2 regions of the Kitasatospora sp. NPDC057940 genome follow, and region 2 is predicted to be linked to the other one. Evidence: riboswitches for the same ligand, from Rfam matches in the RefSeq annotation. Region 2 holds a riboswitch; the other holds the start of a gene.

What was found. Region 2 has a riboswitch for cobalamin ahead of ACFVTF_RS07550 (peptidase). Riboswitches for the same ligand answer to the same signal wherever they lie in the genome.
Region 1: it holds a riboswitch for cobalamin, as region 2 does, so the genes downstream of both, ACFVTF_RS34710 (ABC transporter substrate-binding protein) here and ACFVTF_RS07550 (peptidase) in region 2, are expected to answer to the same signal.

The regions. Positions count from the first base shown of each region.
Region 1 covers NZ_JBHVPH010000037.1:22,775-30,036, forward strand. The annotation lists gene ACFVTF_RS34700 (type I polyketide synthase) at 1-2,185, opposite strand, end outside; gene ACFVTF_RS34705 (hypothetical protein) at 2,461-3,102, shown strand; cobalamin riboswitch at 3,214-3,419, shown strand; gene ACFVTF_RS34710 (ABC transporter substrate-binding protein) at 3,514-4,485, shown strand; gene ACFVTF_RS34715 (FecCD family ABC transporter permease) at 4,482-5,561, shown strand; gene ACFVTF_RS34720 (ABC transporter ATP-binding protein) at 5,558-6,376, shown strand; gene ACFVTF_RS34725 (ferredoxin) at 6,373-7,092, shown strand.
Region 2 covers NZ_JBHVPH010000003.1:380,259-387,520, forward strand. The annotation lists gene ACFVTF_RS07540 (hypothetical protein) at 1-672, shown strand, start outside; gene ACFVTF_RS07545 (flagellar hook-length control protein FliK) at 790-1,269, opposite strand; gene ACFVTF_RS07550 (peptidase) at 1,289-2,371, opposite strand; cobalamin riboswitch at 2,471-2,611, opposite strand; gene ACFVTF_RS07555 (winged helix-turn-helix transcriptional regulator) at 2,698-3,057, opposite strand; gene ACFVTF_RS07560 (polysaccharide deacetylase family protein) at 3,170-3,994, shown strand; gene ACFVTF_RS07565 (NmrA family NAD(P)-binding protein) at 3,991-4,917, shown strand; gene cobF (precorrin-6A synthase (deacetylating)) at 4,984-5,751, shown strand; gene ACFVTF_RS07575 (enoyl-CoA hydratase) at 5,798-6,574, opposite strand; gene mmsB (3-hydroxyisobutyrate dehydrogenase) at 6,571-7,262, opposite strand, start outside.

The DNA of each region.
Region 1 (7,262 bases), on a different contig from region 2:
GGTCCGGGTCGGGGTCGTAGAGGGCGGCGAGGTCCCAGCCCCGGTCGGTCGGCAGGTCCGAGATCGCGTCCTTGCCCTGCGACACCAACTCCCAGAGCCCTTCGGGGGATTCCACGTCACCGGGGTAGCGGCAGGCCATGGCGACGATCACCACCGGGTCCCGGTCGTACGGCTCCTCCGGCTCGGCGGTCCGCGGTGCGGGGGTCGTGCCGGCCTCGGCCGTGGGTGCGGCGGGCTCGGCGGGCTCGGCGGGCTCGGCGGTGAACAGTTCGGTGTGCAGGTGGCGGGCGACGGCGGCCGGGGTGGGGTGGTCGAAGACCAGCGTCGTCGGCAGGCTCAGCCCGGTCGACGCCGCGAGCCGGTCGATCAGCTCGATGGCGCCGAGCGAGGTCAGCCCGAGGTCCGCGAAGGAGGTGTCGGCGAACGAGTTGTCCGCGTCGAGCCCCGCCTCCGGCGCGCGGCCCCGGACCCGGGCCGTCTCGGCGCACACCCTCTCGCACAGCGCGCGTTCCTGCTCCTCCCGGGGCAGCGACAGCAGCCCGCGCTCCAGGGAGCCGCCGACCGGGGCCGGGGCCGGCGCCGCAGCCGGGTCGCTGAGCACCGCATGGCGGACGATCTTTCCCGACGGCGTGCGCGGGACGGCCGCGATCTCACGGACCTCGACGGGGACCTTGTGGTCCGCGAGCTGCGAGCGGCAGACGTCGAGCACCAGCCGCGGGTCCAGGCCCTCCGGGCCGGGCACCACGAAGGCGACCGGGACCTCCCCGAGGACGGCGTGCGGCAGACCGAGAACCACCGCGTCCCGCACCCCGGGGCAGCCCCGCAGGACGTGCTCGACCTCCGTGGGGTGGATGTTCTCCCCTCCCCGGATGATCAGTTCGCTGACCCGGCCGGTGAGGACGAGGTGGCCGTGTTCGGCGCGCCGGCCGAGGTCCCCGGTCCGGTACCAGCCCTCGCGCAGCGCGGCGGCCGTCGCCTCCGGCCGGTCGTGGTAGCCCGACATGAGATTCGGACCGCTGACCCAGATCTCGCCCTCGCCGCCCGCGAGGACGTCGGCCCCGCTGTCCGGATCGACGACGCGGACCTCGACGCCGGGTACCGGCAGTCCGCAGGAGCCGTCGACCCGGGGGCCGTTCGGGCGTGCCACCGCGATCGCGCCGCAGGTCTCGGTACTGCCGTAGACGTCGAGCAGCGGCGCGCCGAGCGTCTCCTCCACCGCCCCGCGCAGTTCGGGCGGACACGGCGCGCCCGCCGTCACGCAGAGCCGCAGCCCGGGCCGCGGCGCGGGGAGCGGGGTGTCCTTCGCCGAGGCCGTCAACCGGTGGTACGTCGTGGGGACGCCCGCCAGGACGGTGAACGGCCCGCCGAGGGCGGCGCTCGGGGTGCGCAGCGTGCGCCACAGGTCGCCGGGCGTCAAGGCCTCGCCGGGCGTGGGCAGTTCGCCGACGATCGCGGTGCTCGCGCCGACGGCCGTGGTGCCCAGGATCGCGAGGGAGTGCCCGAAGCTGTGGAACAGCGGCAGCGGCCACAGCAGCCGGTCCTCGGAGGAGAGCCCGAAGAGCGGCGCGTAGCAGGCCGCCACCGACCACAGTGCGCTGCGCTGTGTGGAGAGCACGCCCTTGGGGCGGTGGGTGGTCCCGGAGGTGTAGAGCAGCCAGGCCGGATCGTCGAGCCCCAGGTCGTCGGGGGCCGCGGGCCCGCCCCCGGTCGAGGCCGCAGTCTCGAAGAGGACGGTGCCGTCGGGGGCGTTCGAGGGGATCGGGCCCGCCCCGGTGAGCACGGTGTACAGGCCGCGGTACCCGGCGCCGAGGCGGCGCAGCTGCGTGAGGTGCGCGGGGTCGGTGATGATGGCCGAGGCGCCGCTGTCCCGCAGGTAGTGGTCGAGTTCGTCGTCGGAGGAGCGGGGGTTGAGCAGGACACCGACCGCCCCCGCCCGCAGCACGGCGAGGCAACCCTCCACCAGCTCCACGCAGTTGCCCAGGCAGAGCGCCACCCGATCCCCGCGCCGGACCCCCGCCCGCACGAGCGACCCGGCCAGCCGCCCGGTCCGCCGCTCCAACTCGGCGTAGCTGACACCGCGCGAGAAGTCGTGGAACGCGACCCGGTCCCCCGACCGCTCGGCGTGCCTCCTCAGCAACTCCGGCAGCGGCCGCACCAGATCGTCATACCGCAGTTCACCACTCACGCCCCGGCTCCGACCTCTCGCCACTCGCGACCCACTCCCCCGCCGATCCCCTCCGTACCCAGTAACACACGGGCACAGACCGAGTCCCGCGGACTCGCCGCAGCTGCGCTCGCGGCCGCTGAGGAACTGCGACACTTCAAAGCCGCGATCAGGCCTCTGACCTACGGAAACAGCAGTCCTCCAGCCCGGGAGGGCACGAGGGCACAGCGCCGTGGACTTTGAGCGCTGCCCCCAATACCGCCCTCCCCGTCCGGCGCCCGTGTCAGGCTGGGGGAATGCTCTCCGACTCCGCCGCCCCCAACGACTGGCACACCCCGGCCGAACTGGCGCCGCTCGACGGCAACGAGGCCTTCCGCGGCACCGATGCCGGGACGGTGCTGGACTTCTGGCGCTACGCGATGCCCGACTTGCGAACCAACACCACCCGGGGCCTGCTCGCGGAATTCCTGGTCCACCGCGCCGTCGGCGCTGTGGCACGCAACATGGAATGGGACAGCTTCGATGTCCTGACACCTGACGGGCTCAGGATCGAGGTCAAGACCAGCGCCTACCTCCAAGCCTGGGGGCAGCGTCAGCTGTCGGAGATTCGCTTCTCCCGACTGCGCGGACGCACCTGGACTCCCGAGGACGGTGACGCCGCAGAGCAGTCCTACAACGCGGATGTCTACGTCTTCGCCCTCCATACCGCGCTCACCCACGCCGACTACGACCCGCTCGACATTGGCCAGTGGCGCTTCCACGTCGCTTCCCGTGCTCTCGTGGAGGCCACCGGACAAGCCAGCCTGGGCCTTGCTTCCGTACGCCGGCTGTGTGGCGAACCCGTCGACTACGAGGGGCTCGCGGCCCGGATCTCGGCCTGCTCCCTCCAGTCACCCTCAACTGGCGGAGCCACCGAAGCTGCCACCGTCACTGTGTGACAGCGCGCCGGCAGGCCGAACTCACACCTCCGTCAAGGCGCTGCCGCTGCCGGCGCTTCGCGTGGCCGGTGGGCGTCCTCGATCCGGTCGGCACCGACCTGACCACGCCTGATACCTTGCCATCGCCGTGGTGTACGGGAAACCGGTCTGAGTCCGGTGCGGCCCTCGCCACTGTTGCCGCGGAGTTCCGCGGCCCTCGCTGACCGGCTTTTCCAGCGGTCAGGGCCACTGGGCGGGCTGGAAGAGCCGTCCGGGAAGGTCGGCTGCGGCGTGTTGATGCGGAAGCCAGGAGACCGGCCACGGCGCGACATGTTCCACGAGGGTTTTGGAGAACACGTGCCCAGCGGTCTGCTGTATCCGTTTCGATCGATATGTGCCGTTCGTCCCACAGGTCCGATACGTGTCGGCCGGGTGGTCGCGGCCGTCCTGTTCACCGGCGTGCTCGGGGCCTGCACCGGCGCCCCCGCGCCCGCCACGTCCGGCGGGGCGGCCGGAAGTGCCGCGCCGGTCAGCGTGGACAACTGCGGGACCACCGTGACGGTCGGCGCGCCGCCCGCCCGGCTGGTGACGCTCAACGAGGGTGCCACCGAGGTGGCCCTGTCCCTCGGCCTGCAGTCCAGCATGGCCGGTACCGCCTACCTCGACGATTCCGTCCCGGAGAAGTGGAAGGCGGCCTACGACTCCGTCCCGGTGCTCTCCAAGGACTACCCGACGAAGGAGAAGCTCCTCGCGGCCCGTCCCGACTTCCTGTACGCCTCCTACTCCAGCGCGTTCACCGACAAGGTCGCGGGCAGCCGGGACGAGCTGCGCGGCCAGGGCATCCCGTCGTACCTGTCCCCGTTCGGCTGCTCGGACAAGAGCCAGGTGCCGCCGACGACCTGGCAGGCGGTGTGGGGCGAGCTGAACGACGTCGCCAAGGTCTTCGGTGTCACGGAGCGGGCCGCCGCGATCCAGCAGCAGCAGGAGCAGCAGCTCGCCCAGTTCACGGCGACGGCCGCGGGCAAGGGCCTGAAGGTCCTGTGGTACGACTCGGACACCAAGTCGCCGTTCGTCGGTGCCGGCCACGGCGGACCTCAGCTCGTGCTCGATGCCGTGGGCGCCCGCAACGTCTTCGCGGACCTGCCCGGTGGCTGGCAGAACGTGAGCTGGGAGAAGGTCGTCGCGGCGGACCCGGACGCCATCGTGGTCGCGGACGCCGGCTGGGACACGGCCCAGTCCAAGATCGACTACTTGGAGAACGACCCGGTGCTGAGCAAGCTCACCGCCGTGCAGCGCAAGGCTTTCGTGGTGGTGCCGTTCTCGGAGTCGACTCCCGGCGTGCGGCTCGCCGACGGTGCCGCCCGGGTGTCCGCAGGACTGGGCCAGCTGCACCCGGGTTCATGACCACCGAACCCCGCCCCGTCGTGCGGCCCCCCGGTCCGGGCCGCGCGACGGCGGCCCTGGCCATCGGTGCGGCCCTGCTGCTGACCACCGTGCTCCTCGGCCTGGCCGTGGGCTCGCAACCCGAGCCGGTCCGGACGGTGATCGATGTCGTGGCGCGCCGTCTCGGGCTGGGCGGCCAGCACGTCACGCTGCTGGACGACCAGATCGTCTGGCAGTTGCGGCTGCCCCGGGTTCTGGGAGCGGCTGCCACCGGCGCAGGCCTCGCGGTCTGCGGCGCGGTGCTGCAGACCCTGACCGGGAACGACCTGGCCGATCCCTTCCTGCTCGGGATCTCCGACGGAGCCGCCGCCGGCGCGGTCACCGTGATCGTCCTCGGCGTCGGCGTGACCGGCGCCGTGGGCACCGGCGCGGTGGCGACGGCGGCCTTCGCCGGTGCCCTGCTCGCCGCCGTCGTCGTCCTGGCACTGGCCGGCGCCCGCACCCGGTCGCTACCGACCACCCGGACCGTGCTCGCCGGCATCGCGGTGGGGCAGATGTGCGGGGCCTACACCTCGTTCGTCGTCCTGGTCCTCGGGGACCGCAACGCGGCGCGCGGCGTCATGGAGTGGACGCTGGGCTCGGTCGCCGGCGTGCGGTGGCCCACCGCCGTCTTCCTGACCGCGGTCGCGCTGGTCGGTGTCACGGTCCTGGCCTCCTCGGCCCGCGACCTGGACGCCTTCGCCTTCGGCGAGACCGCCGCCCGCTCCCTCGGCGTCCACGTCGAGCGCACCCGCTGGCTCCTCGTCGCCACCGCCGCGCTGGTGACCGCGTGCCTGGTCGCCAACACCGGCGTCATCGGGTTCCTCGGCCTGGTCGTCCCGCACGTGGTCCGACTGGTCTGCGGCCCGCGCCACGCCCTCCTGCTGCCCGTGTCGGCACTGGTGGGTGCGTCCCTCCTGGTGGGCAGCGACATCGTGGCGCGCTCGGTCCTGCCCGACCGGGAGATCCCCGTCGGCGTCATCACGGCCGGGCTCGGAGCTCCCTTCTTCGCCTGGCTGCTGTGGCGCCAGGGGCGGGCCGAGGGGGGACCGCAGTGACCGTGCCGCCCCCCGCCGAGCTGCGCGCGGAGGAGCTCCGCGTGCGCATCGGCGGAGCCACCCTGCTGGACGCGGTCTCGCTCGCGTTCGCCCCCGGCCGGATCACGGGCCTGCTCGGGCCCAACGGCGCCGGGAAGACCACCCTGCTGCGCGCGGTCGCCGGACTGACCCGGCCGAGCGCGGGGCGCGTCGTCCTGGACGGAGAGGACCTCCACGCCCTCACGGCCCGCCGACGGGCACGACGGGTGGCCTTCATGGAGCAGCAGGCGGACACCCGGTTGTCGCTGCCGGTCCGTCAGGTCATCGAGCTCGGACGCACGCCGTACCGCGGCCGCTGGCCCGTGCCGATGGACTCCGCCGCCGACGCCCACGAGCGGTCCGTGTTCGCCGAGGCCGTTGCCGCGGCCGACGTCGGACACCTGCTCGACCGGGCCTGGCCGACGCTGTCGGGCGGCGAACGGCAGCGGGTCCAGCTCGCGCGGGCACTGGTGCAGGAGCCCGGCGTGCTCCTGCTCGACGAGCCCACCAACCACCTCGACCTGCGCCACCAACTCGGCTTCCTCGGCGCCGTACGCGGGCTGGGCGTCACCACGGTGGCCGCGCTGCACGACCTCGAACTCGCCGCCGCCTACTGCGACGAGGTCGCCGTGCTGCTCGACGGCCGGCTGGTCGCCCACGGGCCCAGCTCCGACGTGCTCACCTCGCCCACGATCGCGCACGTCTACGGCGTCGACGTGACCGTGGAACGACACCCCCGGCACGACAGGCCGCACATCCGGTGGAACGGACTGCTCCCCGAAGGGACATCACCATGACCCTCCCCGCCCCGGGCGCACCCGCCCGCCGCAGTGCCACGCTCCTGGTCGGCATGTCGATCGGGGAGGCCGTCCGCCGTGACGAACTCCTCCGGACAGCGGCGTCGCACCGGGCCTCGATCGCTTTCCTGCAGCAGGCGGACCCCTCCCTGTCGGCCGAGCTGACCAGGCTGGCCGACGCGGGCACCGAGACCGTGGTCGTGATCGGCGTCCGCCTCGCGGCTTCCGGCCCGGGCCAGTCCTGGCTACGGCGGATCGCGGCGCACTGGTGGCGCGAGCGCGCGGGCCACCGCCCCGAACTCCTCGTCGCGACCCGCCTCGCCGACTCACCGGACGCGGTCCCCGCGGTGGCCGCGGTGACGAAGGCCATCACCGGCGAGGAGCCCGGCCTCACGTCCGCGGCCTGGGAGGACGTCCCCGGCCACCGGCACCAGGTCCTGGTGTGCCGCGGCCCGCGTTGCGCGGCCCAGGGCGCGGAGGAGGGACTGCGCGCCCTGGTACAGGAGCTGACCGAGCGCGGCCTCGGCGACGACGACGTGCTCGTCACCCAGACGGGGTGCCAGTTCCCCTGCAACCAGGCCCCCGTCGTCAGCGTGCAGCCGGACGACATCTGGTACGGGAGGATCGACCCGGCCGTCGCCGGCCGCATCGTCACCGAGCACCTCGCCGACGGACGACCGGTCGAGTCCCACCGGCTCCCCCGCCACAGGAGCTGACCCACGCCGAAAGCCAGCGGCCCTGCCGGAGACACCTCCGGCAGGGCCTCTGTCGGTCAGTGGCCACCGGGGCCCGCACCGCAGGCGAACAGTTTGTGCCGCGGAGGAAACGCGCTGGTGACGGGCGGTCCGGGCGGTTCTGACGGGGGGTCGGAGCGGCTTGACACCCT
Region 2 (7,262 bases):
GCCGCCAAGAACTTCCTCAAGGGCAAGCTCACCGCCTCCGGCGCCTTCAGCGCCATGTTCGGCGTCAACACCGACTCCAACGGCTGGGCCGTCTCCGGCCTCAACGCCTGCGGCATCAACCCTCAGGGCGCCGACTTCACCAGCGGCACCGGCAAGAGCCCCGTCGACTTCCTGATCGCCCAGCAGTTCAAGCCCGGCGGCGGCTTCAAGTACCTGCCCACCGACACCGCCCCGTCCCCCTACGCCTCCGTCGACGGCCTGCGCGCCGTCGCCGGCGCCGGCTTCACCGCCACCCCGCCGGCCCCGACCACCGCCGGCGAGCCCGCCTGGGCCACCACCAGCGCCTTCGTCCCCGGCACCGCCGCCAGGCTCGCGCTGGTCGTCGACGACGGCACCGGCGCGCCCAAGGTCTGCGCCGTCACCCTCACCCCGACCGCCACCACCGCGACCCTCGGCGACGTCCTCGACGCCGCCGGATCCGCGACCCCCGCCGGCTGCGTCACCGCCGTCGCCCCGTCCTCCGGCACCGGCGCCGTCACCGCGATCAACGGCACCACCAACAGCGGCTCCGCCACCTGGCAGGTCAGCCTGGACGGCACCACCGCCACCGCCGCCACCCGGGCCACCACCGTCCACCTCGGCGACACCGTCTCGCTCCGCTACGGCAACTGATCCGGGGTCCTGCTCGGACACCCCGTCCCGAGCGGCGTCCGCACCGTCCGAAGCCTGAAGCGCCGGTGCCCCGGCCCCCCTTCCGGAGGGGCCGGGGCACCGGGGGGTCGCCGGAGGTCAGGGCGCGGTGACGCCCGGCTGGGCGCCGGCGCCGAAGGACCAGCCCTCGACGTCGCCGGGTGCCGGGTTGTAGCTGCCCGCGCCCAGGTTGCTGTACGACCAGGGGCCGCCGTGCTGGGCGTGCCAGTACGACCAGTAGGCGCTGCCGGTGGGGTTGGTGCAGGTCGTCGGCAGGGCGTTGATGGTGCAGACGAAGCCCGGGTAGCGCGGGTGGAAGGTGTACGCGAACCCGGCGCCGGTCAGCGCGGCCAGGCCGCTGGCCGGGTCGCCGGGTGCGCAGCCGGTCTGGATGCCGCCGCCGACGGCGGTGAAGTCGACCACGACGGTGACACCGGTGGTGCCGTCGCAGGCGGCGGCCTGCGCCTTCGGGGCCTGGACGGCGGAGACGCCGAGCAGGCCGGCGGTGAGGGCAGCGGCGGCGGCGATCGAGCCGAGGGTGCGGCGGGCCGGGCGCGCGGGCGCCGGGGTGTCGGTCATCGGAGCTCTCCTCGCGGGGTCAGCGGGTGGTCGCCGGGCAGGCCGGCACGGGCGCGTCCGGGCGGGCACCGGCGGCGGAGAGGGTGGCCAGCGGGGTGCCGGCCAGGCCGAGGACGGCCTGCGCGGTGGCCCGGGCGCCGGTGGCCGGGTTGAAGCCGGTCGCGTCGTAGGCGACCGCCCCGCGCACCGCCGGGTCGGTGGCGCAGCCCTGCTGGAGCTTGACCAGGCTGCTCCAGCCCTTGAGGCCGGCCACGAAGCGTCCGCCGGCCAGCAGCGCCTGCGTGGCGAGGCCGGTGGTGTTGGCGTTGGACGCGGCGGCCCCGGCGGCCGAGAAGCCGCCGTCGGCGTTCTGGTGGGCGGTCAGCCAGCCGAGCCCGGCCTCGGCCTTGGCGGTGCGGCCGGTGGCGGCGAGGGCCTGGGCGGCGAGCGCGGTGGCGTCCGGGTCGCTGGTGCAGGCGGCCTGGCCGAAGGCGATCGGGTAACCGCCGTCCGCGCACTGGCTGTTGGCGAGGAAGTCGACGGCCGCGGCCGGGGCGCCACCGGTCGTGCGGTGCAGGGCGATCAGGGCCAGGGACTGGCCGAAGGCGTTGCTGTAGTCGCCCCACTGCGAGCGGTCGGAGAACCGGCCCTCGGCGGTCTGGAGCGAGCGCAGCCGGGCCGGCAGGTCGACGCCGCCGAAGGCCGTCTGGTTCCCGCCGCGCACCTCGACGGCGAGCAGCAGCTTGGCGGTCGCCCCGGCGTAGGCCTCGGTGGTGCCGTCTCCGAGGTAGCCGCTGATGATCTCGGGCTTGGCCAGCCAGACGGTGGCCTTCGCGGCGGCCTGGTCGGAGCTGCGCGAGGCGGCGAAGGCCAGTACGGCATCGATGGTCAGGCCCTGGTCGGGGTAGGCCGTCCCGTTGAAGACGGACTCGAAGTGGTCGCCGTCGACGAGCTGACGGGCCAGCCAGCCGCCCGCGGCGGCGTCGGGGCGGATCGTCGAGGACGAGGTCGCGGCGGTCGCGGCGGCAGGCGCGGCGTGGGCGGCAGCGGCCGCCGGGAGGACGGTGGCGAGGGCGAGCGCGGGTATCGCGAGGAGGCGCAGGGGGCGTCGGAACGAGGACACGGTGGGCCTTTCCGGGCCCGCACGCAGGGGCCCGGAGGACGGCGGCGACAAGCCGGGCAGCCCTCGGAGCTCCGGCCCGCAGACCACGACGGGAGGAGGGGACGACACACCTCCGCCGCCGGGTACTCGGGCTCGCCACCGACGTGGAGTCGGCGGCCTACCGTTGCGGGTCAGCGCCGGATTCGGACCGGACTTCCCCCAGCGGCGGAGTCACAACATGACGGCTCATCATGGCGATACGGAAAAGATCCGGTCAAGGGTTCGCGCGTCACATCACGGTGGTCCGCACCCGGCTTCGCGACGCGCTCCTCCTGACCGAGACACCGTCAGTGCGACCGGCCCGCTTGGGACTCCTGGAATTCCAGCACGGCCGCGCCGTGCTCGTGAGCCCACTGAGTCAGCACGGCGATCGGCTTCACCAGCGTCCGGCCCAGGTCCGTCAGCGCGTACTCGACCTTCCCGGTCCCGGCGTGGCGGTCGATCAGGCCGTACCCCTGCAACCGGCGCAGCGTCTGGGTCAGCACCTTCCGCGAGATTCCGCCGATCAGGTCGACCAGCTGGCCGTGTCTGCACGGTTCCCGGCTCAACGCGAACAGCACGGCCACCGCCCACTTGTCGGCGATGATCTCGATCGCCAGCCGAGCCGGGCAGTCGGCGAGGAAGACACTGCCGGAGTACTCACGCATGACCCGACGGTAGCCCGCCGCCAGGAACCCGGAGGTACCTACCGCCTCACTAGCGTCCACTGCGGAAGCCGTCGAGCCGTCGATCAGGGGAACAGGGGAACAGGGGAACCGTATGAGGGCAGAGACCGAATGGCCGGGCGGGCGGAAGGTCGTCGCGCTGGTCACCGTCGCGCTGGAGCTGTGGTCACCAGGGCACTGGCCCGCCTACGCGCCGATGGCCGCGGCGTGGCCGCTGTCCGGCATCGACGACACGCACAGCACCTCCTGGGCGGACTACGGCGTCACCACCGGCATCCGGCGGCTGCTCGACGTCCTGGGTGACCTGCCTGCCACCGTCGGCGTCAGTGGACTGGTGGCCGAGCGGCACCCCGAGACCGTCGAGGCCGTGCACGAGGCGGGTCACGAGATCGCCGCACACTCCTGGGCCCAGGACGTGGTGCCCGCGCTGCTCGACGTCGATGCCGAGCGGGCCAACGTCCGTCGCTGCACCGAAATCCTTCACCGGGTCACCGGTGTTCGCCCGACGGGGTGGATGAGCCCGCGCGCCACCGGTTCGCGGCACACGGTCGACCTGCTCGCCGAGGCCGGCTACCGCTGGACCGGCGACCACGGCGACCACGACCTCCCGCAGGTCCTGTCCACCGTTCACGGTCCTCTGGTCTCCCTCATGCACAGCGACCACTCCGACGTCCGCGACGCCGCGGCCGGCCCGTACGCCTACCGCGACCTTCACCGTGAGCTGCTGAACCAGCTGCTCGCCGCCCCCGGCCCGGGCGTCTTCCACCTGACCATCCACGCCCACGTCGGAGGCCGACCGCTCCTCGCGGGCATGGTCGGCCAGATCCTCGACCACATCCGCGAGTCCGGCGACGTCTGGGTCGCCACCCACGCCCAGCTGGCCGAACACGTCCTGACACACCAGGGAGGAACCCCATGACCCACGTCCTCGTCATCGGCGGCACCGGGGCCATGGGCAGCCACGTGGTCCGCCGCCTGCTGGCCACCACCGACGCCACCGTCACCGTCCCCACCCGCCACCCGGAGTCCGCCCGCGCCACCGGACTCGCCGCCACCGCGCCCGACCGCGTGCGACTGGTCCGCTCCGACCCGGCGGCGCTCGAGGTCCTGATCGGGCAGGCGGACCACGTGTTCGCCAACACCGACTTCTTCGCGACGGGCAGCGCGGTGGGTGAGTACCGGCAGGGGCTGCACTTGCTGGCCGCCGCCGAGCGGGCCGGCGTGGAGCGCTTCATCTGGTCCTCGTTGGACAGCGCGGTGTCCCTGACCGGCCACCCCGTCCCGCATTTCGACAGCAAGGCCGCCGTCGCCGCCCACATCGGCCTGATGCGGTCGGAGGAGATGCTCCGCGAGGAGACCGACGGCTGGTACACGGACCACGTCTCGGTGCTGACCACGGCGCCGTACTTCGAGAACCTGCGGGACCGGCTCTCCCCCCGGCCGGACGGCAGGGGCGGCCTGGTCTTCAGGCTCCCCCTCGGCGCCGCCCACTACCCGCTCGTCGCCCTCGACGACATCGCCTGGTTCGCCTGCCACATGTTCGACAACTGGCAGTCCTGGGGCGCCCGCGACCTCGCGGTGATCGGCGACAGCCTCACCGGCGACGAGATCGCCGCCACCTTCGCCCAGGTCACGGGCACCCCCAGCACCTACGTCCCGATGCCGCACGACGACCTGCGCACCGCCGCCCCCGGCTTCAGCCACGACTACGCGGCGATGTTCCGGTTCTTCGCCGACCGTGACCTCTACGCCCGAGACCGGGACATCGACCTCCTGCGCCGCCTGCACCCCGACGTGATGACCTTCGAGGACTGGCTGCACCACACCGGATGGACGGGATGACCATCGCGACGCGCCCCTCCCGGCTGCCAGCGTGATCAGGGCGTCCCGGACGGCAGAATTCCTCCCATGCGGAACAAGCGGAGCATTCTCGTCATCGGCATCGGCGCGGGCGACCCCGACCACCTCACTCTGCAGGCGGTCAAGGCACTCGCCCGCACGGATGTCTTCTTCATCCTCGGCAAGAACGAGGAACGGCAGGACCTGATCCAGCTACGGCACCGGATGCTGACCGAGCACGGGCGGCCCGGGCACCGCGTGGTGGAGGTGCCGGACGCGGAGCGGGACCGGACCACCCCCGCGTACGCGGCCGCCGTGGACGACTGGCGCGTCCGCCGTTCCGATCTGGTCGAGCGGTTGGCCGTCGAGCACCTCGGTGAGGGCGAGACGGGCGCGTTCCTGGTGTGGGGGGATCCGAGCCTCTACGACAGCGTCATCGCCGTGGTGGAGGACGTACGGGCCCGCAGCGCCGTCGCGTTCGACTACGAGGTGATCCCGGGCATCAGCAGCGTCTCCGCACTCGCCGCCCGCCACCGCACCACGCTGACCCGGGTGGGCCGCCCCGTGCAGATCACCACCGGCCGCCGGCTGGCCGAGGGCTTCCCCGAGGGTGTGGACGACGTCGTGGTGATGCTCGACGGCCGCGCCGCCTTCGCCGGGATCGACCCCGAGGGGCTGGAGATCCACTACGGCGCCTACCTCGGCACCCCCGACGAGATCCTCGTCGCCGGCCCGCTCGCCGAAGTCGCCCCGCGGATCCGCGAGCTGCGCGAGTCGGCCCGCGAGCGCAAGGGCTGGATCATGGACACCTACCTGCTGCGACGCTCCGGGAGCTGACCGGCGTGCGCCGCCCCGGACGAGGGGCGGCGCACCGGGCGGACTGTCAGCGGTTGCGGAACTCCGGCGGGCGCTTCTCGGCGAACGCCGCCATGCCCTCCTTCTGGTCCGCCGTCGCGAACGTCGCGTGGAACAGACGCCGTTCGAAGCGGACGCCCTCGGCGAGCGTGGTCTCGTACGAGCGGTTGACGCTCTCCTTGAGCATGACCGCCGCCGGGGTGGACATCGCCGCGATCGTCCCGGCCACCGCCAGGGCCTCGGCCAGCAGTTGGTCCGCCGGGACGATCCGGGAGACCAGGCCGGCCCGCTCGGCCTCCTCGGCGCCCATCATCCGGCCGGTCAGGCAGAGTTCCATCGCCTTCGCCTTGCCGACCGCCCGGGTCAGCCGCTGCGAGCCGCCGATGCCCGGGATCACGCCGAGCTTGATCTCCGGCTGCCCGAACTTCGCGGTGTCCGCCGCCAGGAGGACGTCGCACAGCATCGCCAGCTCGCAGCCGCCGCCCAGCGCGTAGCCCGCCACCGCCGCGACCACGGGCTTGCGCAGCGCGGCGAAGCGGTCCCAGGCGGCGAACCAGTCGCCGAGGTAGGCGTCGACGAAGTCGAGCGACTGCATCTCCTTGATGTCGGCGCCGGCCGCGAAGGCCTTCTCCGAGCCGGTGATCACCAGCGCGCCGATCTCCTGGTCACGGTCGAACTCGGTTGCCGCCTGCACGACTTCGTTCATCAGCAGGGTGTTGAGCGCGTTGAGCGCCTTGGGCCGGTCGAGCGTGATCAGCCCCACCCGGCCCTTGCGCTCGACCAGGATCGTCTCGTAGCCGGTCACTTGCCGTCCTCCCTCAGGGTGGTGATGATCGCCGAGAAGTCCAGGCCGGCGCCACCGTCGGCCTGCGCGAAGTCCGCGTACAGCTGTGCCGCCCTGCGTCCGAGGTCCGTGGGCAGGCCCGCGGCGTCGGCGGCCCCGGCGGCGAGGCCGAGGTCCTTGGCCATCAGGGCGGCGGCGAACCCGGCCGCGTAGTCGCGGTTGGCCGGGCTGGTGGGCACCGGCCCGGGGACGGGGCAGTTGGTGGTGAGCGCCCAGCACTGGCCGGAGGCGGTCGAGGCGACGTCGTAGAGGGCCTGGTGGCTGAGCCCGAGGCTCTCCCCGAGCACGAAGGCCTCGCTGACCGCGATCATCGAGATGCCCAGGATCATGTTGTTGCAGATCTTCGCGGCCTGCCCCGCTCCGGGGGATCCGCAGTGCACGACCTTGCGGCCCATCGCCTCCAGCACGGGTCGGGCCGCCTCGAAGTCCGGCTCGGCGGCTCCGACCATGAAGGTGAGGCTGGCGGCCGTGGCACCGATGACCCCGCCGGAGACCGGCGCGTCCACGGCCCGGTGCCCGGCGTTCACGGCCAGGTCGTGCGCCGCCCGGGCGTCCGCGACGTCGATCGTGGAGCAGTCGACGAAGAGCGTTCCCGGGCGGGCGGCGGGGAGCAGGTCGGCGTAGGCGGCCAGCACGTGCCGGCCGGCCG